Regions from separate parts of the Chryseobacterium sp. GW821-FHT04C04 genome, predicted to be linked through region 2. Evidence: riboswitches for the same ligand, from Rfam matches in the RefSeq annotation. Region 2 holds a riboswitch; the other holds the start of a gene.

Evidence for each region. A riboswitch is a leader RNA that binds a small molecule or an ion and turns the genes downstream of it on or off. The one in region 2 is predicted to bind cobalamin.
Region 1: linked by a shared signal. The riboswitch ahead of metE (5-methyltetrahydropteroyltriglutamate--homocysteine S-methyltransferase) and the one ahead of prpB (methylisocitrate lyase) in region 2 are both predicted to bind cobalamin.

The regions. Positions count from the first base shown of each region.
Region 1 is NZ_JBWKTO010000001.1:468,272-471,427, forward strand. Features, by position in the region: gene metE (5-methyltetrahydropteroyltriglutamate--homocysteine S-methyltransferase) at 1-1,299, opposite strand, end outside; cobalamin riboswitch at 1,476-1,660, opposite strand; gene AC07UM_RS02155 (Lrp/AsnC family transcriptional regulator) at 1,856-2,317, shown strand; gene AC07UM_RS02160 (LytR/AlgR family response regulator transcription factor) at 2,365-3,132, opposite strand; gene AC07UM_RS02165 (sensor histidine kinase) at 3,138-3,156, opposite strand, start outside.
Region 2 is NZ_JBWKTO010000001.1:1,292,884-1,296,039, forward strand. Features, by position in the region: tRNA gene AC07UM_RS05835 (tRNA-Ser) at 64-148, shown strand; tRNA gene AC07UM_RS05840 (tRNA-Pro) at 163-237, shown strand; tRNA gene AC07UM_RS05845 (tRNA-Arg) at 270-343, shown strand; gene AC07UM_RS05850 (GIY-YIG nuclease family protein) at 426-695, shown strand; cobalamin riboswitch at 1,154-1,344, shown strand; gene prpB (methylisocitrate lyase) at 1,793-2,701, shown strand; gene prpC (bifunctional 2-methylcitrate synthase/citrate synthase) at 2,688-3,156, shown strand, end outside.

The DNA.
Region 1 (3,156 bases), 820 kb from region 2:
CTGTAATTCTTTTTGCTGTTCTTCTTTACGGATTTTGAATGTATTTATTCTTTGCGCATCTTTTTCAGTTACAGCATGGGCTCTTTGTTTCACTTTATCATTATGAATAAGAGAGGATGTTCTTCTGCTTGCAATTGCTTTTTTATTGTCTTCAAATATTGTAAGAATCTGTTCATCTTCTGTTCCGGAAGCCAGTTCTTTAAGCGTTACTACTTCTTCCACTTTCTGTTTGGCGAAAGCCAGCCAGCTTTTAATCTCAGCATTAAGATGGGTTTCAAAATCCAGATCGCAAGGTGAATGAAGCAATGAACAAGATGGAGCAATTAAAATCCTTTCAGGTCCTAATTTTTCAACAGCTTTTTTGATAAAGGACAATGACTTTTCATAGTCATTTTTCCAGATATTTCTTCCATCAACTACTCCTAATGAAAGGCTTAAGCTTTCCGGAATAGCACTCAGAATATCATCCAGCTGCTCAGGATTTCTTACAAGATCAATATGCAGTACATCCACAGGAAGTGAAGCAGCAAGCAATACATTATCTTTCAATCCGTCAAAATACGCAGCAACAATAAATTTCAGTTTCGGGAAGCGTTTTCTTATCTCAGAATAAACAAAATGATAAGTTTCTTTCGCTTTTTCCGTTAAATCCAACGCCAGAAAAGGTTCGTCAAACTGAATCCATTCAGCGCCCTGCTCCTGAAGTTTGGTTAAAATCTCTGTGTATACGGGAAGAAGATTTCCGGCCAGATCCAGTTTATCAAATCCTTCTTCTTTTTCTTTTCCTAAAAGAAGATAAGAAACAAGTCCGATAATAACCGGCTTTGCGTTGATTCCCGCCTGCTTTGCTCCTGCAAATTCATTGAAAATTTTATCTGAACTCAGCTTAAACTGTTGGTTTTTATAAAATTCGGGAACGATATAGTGATAATTGGTGTCAAACCATTTGGTCATTTCCATCGCTGTGATATCCAATCCTTCTTTCTGATATCCTCTTGCCATAGCAAAATAAAGATCCTGTTCAGAATTATTCTTTTTCAGCACCACTTCATGATAACGTGCCGGGATTGCTCCCACTACAAGGCTCATATCCAACACCTGATCATAATATGAGAAATCATTGCACGGAATAAGATCAATACCTGCTTCTTTCTGAATATTCCAGTTTTGGTTACAGATATTCCTGCCTGTATTCAGAAGTTCTTCCAGAAGAATTTTACCTGACCAATATTGCTCGCAGGCTTTTTTGAGTTCTCTTTTGCTACCAATACGCGGATAGCCCAGAATGTGAGTTTGCATTTTTTAAACTTTTTAATTAAACTTAATGATAAAGCCCTTTAAAATGTTTCATAATGCTTTGGATAAAGAGTTTTTGGAAAATAGTAATATAACGAACGGTACATTTTTTCTCACACGAAAAAATGCATTATCCGATATATCATCTGTATGACCCAAAAGCTTCAGACCGCGAAAGCATTGTCAATTCAGTAAAGGCAGGTCTCCTGACTTGTAACAGTTTCCGTCATCCTTCCCGCTTTGGCAGTGGATATGCAAGGACAGAAACCTTTGGTGTATTACTTACAGTTGCGCGACAGCTCGTGATTCTCACACGATTCCCTATTAATTTACCTTAAGTAAAACCTTTCCTGTTTGATGAAGTATCTTTAAAGAACTGTACTTTTATTGATAACAATTGTCATCATTAAAAGTTTTTAATTTTGTGTAAAATTAATAATACAGAACAAAAGCACAATAAAAGTAAATTAATTAAGCAAATTAATCTTTTAAAAAATAAAATTAAAGCATATAATTCTGTAAATTTGATTGTTTTAATACTATAAAAGAATAATATTCTGTGGAACAACTCGATGATAAGGATGTACAGCTGCTCAGGCTGCTCCAGAAAAATGCAAAACTGACCGTAAAAGAACTTGCAAAAGAAGTAAACCTTTCTACTTCGCCGGTTTTTGAAAGGGTAAAAAGGCTCGAACAGGACGGATTTGTAAAAAGATATGCTGCTGTTCTTGATGCTGAAAAGCTCAACCGTGGGTTTACCGTTTTCTGTCAGATCAAACTAAAAATTCACGACAGGTCTGTAGGCTATGATTTTGTAAAAGAAATTTTAGAAATTGAAGAAGTTGCTGAGTGCTATAATATTTCCGGAGATTTTGACTTTCTTCTGAAAGTACAGGTCAGAGATATGAAACATTATCAGGATTTTGTATTTAATAAGTTAGGCTCTGTAGATTCCATCGGAAGTACCCACAGTACTTTTGTCATGGCTGAGGTGAAAAACAATCATGGACTGACCATATGATTTGATTAGGAATTAAAAATTATTGACTCTAAAAAATATTTCATCCCTTATTCTTCTATCCACTTTCTGAAGGAAGAGGTAATACTCTGGCTGGTAATAAGACGGTCTTTGTATCCTTTTATTTTGATGGAGAGGGTGTTTTTGTTGTAGCGTTCTATTCTTTCAATATGCTTTTTTTGAACAAGTTCACTTCTGTTGATCCTGAAAAAGGCTAAAGGATCCAGCTGTTTTTCAATTTCTTTTAACGTTGACTCATTCAGCAGGTTTTTCTTTCCAGCAGTGTCAACGGCAAAAACAATTCCTTCTTCTGCTTCAAAAAAAGCAATATCTTCAGTATTTATAAAATAAATTCCCTGATGTGAACTGATTGTAAATCTCTTTTTATAGTTTTTCCCGGGATGATTGTTATTAAGCATTTGCTGAAGTTTTACGAACACATCCTGCTGCTCAGATACAGCGCTTTTCAGTAAGAGAAATTTGTTCCAGGCTTTTTGGAAACGATCCTGTGAAAATGGTTTTAAAAGATATTCTATTCCATTACTCTCAAAGGCATTCATCAAGAACTGATCATAGGCCGTAGTAAAGATAATCGGGCTGGAAATATCCACTTGATTATAGATTTCAAAGGCATTTCCATCCAATAATTCAATATCAGAAAAGACCAGATCAACATTTGAATTTTTAAAAAAAGCGATGGCTTCTTCTACTTTGTCAATTTCTGCAACAATTTCAACCGATTCGTCGAGTTCACTGATGAAACGTTTCAATTTGTTTCTGGCCGGGATTTCGTCTTCGATGATTACCACTTTTATCATACTTGTTATGATGGAATTATAGGA
Region 2 (3,156 bases):
GAAATCTGTTCTATATTTGCACTCGCAATAACGGAACAACGATCATTAAAAAATAAACAAAAAGGAGGGTTGCCAGAGTGGTTAATGGAGCAGTTTGCTAAACTGTCGACGCGAAAGTGTCGCAAGGGTTCGAATCCCTTACCCTCCGCTCACTTATATATTCGGGGCGTAGCGTAGTCCGGTCATCGCGCCTGGTTTGGGACCAGGAGGTCGCAGGTTCGAATCCTGCCGCCCCGACTGTTTTAGTAGTTTTCTCAAAACTACTCAATGGGTGCGTAGCTCAGCTGGATAGAGCATCTGCCTTCTAAGCAGACGGTCAAAGGTTCGAATCCTTTCGCGCTCACTTAAAGACTTACTATTTTTAGTGAGTCTTTTTTGTTTGTATTATATCTGAATTTTACACTTTAAAAGTGTATTTTAGTTCTATGCACTTTTGTTATATCCTCCATTCCAGAATCTTAGATAAGTTCTATATCGGACATTCTTCAGAATCTTTACAAGAAAGATTAAGAAAACACCTATCAGATCATAAGGGCTTTACTTCAAAAGCTAAAGATTGGACTATTGTATATTTTGAAACTTTCGAATCCAAATCAATCGCATATAAAAGAGAAAGACAAATCAAAGCATGGAAAAGTAAATCTAAAATTCAAAAACTTATAAATATAGCAGAGATAGAGCATCCCGATTTGTAATCGGGACGGTCAAAGGTTCGAATCCTTTCGCGCTCACTTAAAGACTTACTATTTTTAGTGAGTCTTTTTTTTTTTCATACAATACCAGAAAGCTTTTACAGCAAAAAAAATACAGCATCCCGATTTGTAATCGGGACAGTCAAGAGTTCGAATCCTTCAAAAAAATCAACAATTCCTGTAAGTTTTTTTGTTTTTATATATGTCCTGAATATTTCTATTCCTTATATTTTTTCTAATTTATAAATTGGAAAAAAAACAACAATTCTATTAACTATCTCTGGTTTTCTGGTCACTTATTCTATCAATTTAACAAAGCAATTAATCCATTTATCTTATAAATAAATTTTATAATCATAACGTTTTCAATACATTAAATCAAAACAATTATTGATTACATAAAATATCTTTTTCGTTATTATAAAATACCTATATTTACCACCAAGGAGTTCTTAAAACCTTCTTTATCAACCGAAATTGGTTACACTTAGGTGTGCATTAAAAGGGAATCGTGTGCAAATCACGAACTGTCGCGCAACTGTAAGTAACACATAAAGTTTTTATTAATTGATATCCACTGTATATTTTTTATATGGGAAGGATGATAAAAACCGTTACAAGTCAGGAGACCTGCCTATTTCGCATTGACGATGCTTTCGCGATTTGAAGTTTACAGTCAGGTATGATACGTTATGGATATAGTGTGATAAAACTGTTTTGTCAATCTGTATTACTTTTTGAGATGGATTACGAGTGAGCATTAGGTTGTTCTCATTATTCCATGGCTCAAATTCGTATCCCCCTTTCCGTAATTTTTCTTTTCTAATAAAGCACCGCGAAGTTTACTGAGAACTTTTTATAAGGTTTAATCAATGTAAAAAGTTATAAGGTGTACCGAAACAATCTTCATTATTCATGCAGTAACAACAGCTCTATTGTACAGACCTGTACGGCAAGAACTTTGCAAAATCATCAATATCAATATGATTTTAAGATTACTAAAATCCTTTTCTACCCTTTCTTTTTTACTAAAAAGATAAGCATTTACAGCTCTTCTGCTCATTCGAAAACAAATTTCAACTCAACAATAAAATATTATAATGATCAAAAATGAAAATTGGAAATCTCCCGGCATGAAATTCCGGGAGGCAATGGAAAAAGAAAATCCCCTTCAGATTGTTGGAGCCATTAACGCAAACCATGCATTATTGGCACAGCAGGCTGGTTTTAATGCCATTTATCTTTCAGGAGGAGGTGTTGCAGCAGGGTCTTTAGGAATTCCTGATTTAGGTATTACCACTCTGGATGATGTGCTCATAGATGTTCAGCGTATTACCAATATTTGTGATTTACCGCTTATGGTGGATATCGACACTGGTTTTGGGCCTTCCGCATTTAATGTCGCCAGAACTATTAAATCATTGATCAAAGCCGGAGCGGCGGCGGTACACATCGAAGATCAGGTGGGTGCAAAACGTTGTGGACATAGGCCTGGAAAAGAAATCGTAAGCAAAGAAGAAATGGCAGACCGCCTTAAGGCTGCTGCAGATGCCCGTACCGATGAAAGCTTTGTTATCGGAGCAAGAACAGATGCTTTTGCCAATGAAGGGCTGGAAAAAACTTTAGAAAGAGCCGTGGCTTATAAGGAAGCAGGTGCAGATTTCATTTTTGCTGAAGCAGTACCCGACTTAAGTTTTTATCAAAAATTTGTTGATGCTACCGGAATTCCTGTGCTTGCGAATATTACGGAGTTTGGGATGATTAAAATGTACACGGCAGAAGAACTAAAAAACGCAGGAGTCGGGCTCATCCTCTACCCTCTTTCCGCCTTCCGGGCTGCTAATAAAGCGGCACAAAATGTATACAATCATATCCGCAAAGACGGAACACAAGCCAATGTATTGGATACCATGCAAACAAGAGAAGAACTTTATCAAAGTATCGGCTACCACGATTATGAACAAAAATTAGATAATCTTTTTAAACAAAATACTCATGTCAACGAATAGCGAACCAACATTTAAACCTAAAAAAAGTGTAGCACTTTCCGGGGTTACAGCAGGCAATACCGCTCTTTGCAGTGTCGGGAAAAGCGGAAATGACCTCCATTACAGAGGTTACGATATTTTGGATCTTGCAGAAAAAACACAATTTGAAGAGGTGGCTTACCTTCTTATTTATGGTCAATTACCTACAGAAGCACAGTTGAAAAACTATAAAGCTAAATTAAAATCTTTGAGAGGTCTTCCTCATTCTGTAAGAAATATCTTAAAAAGTATTCCGGCAGCGGCACACCCAATGGATGTTATGCGCTCAATGGTTTCGGCAGTTGGGAGTATTCAGCCTGAAAAAGATGACCATAATGTCGCGGGAGCAAGAGATATTGCAGATAAATTATTAGCATCATTCAGTTCAGGACTTTTATATTGGTATCACTATACCCACAATGGTAAAGAGATTGATG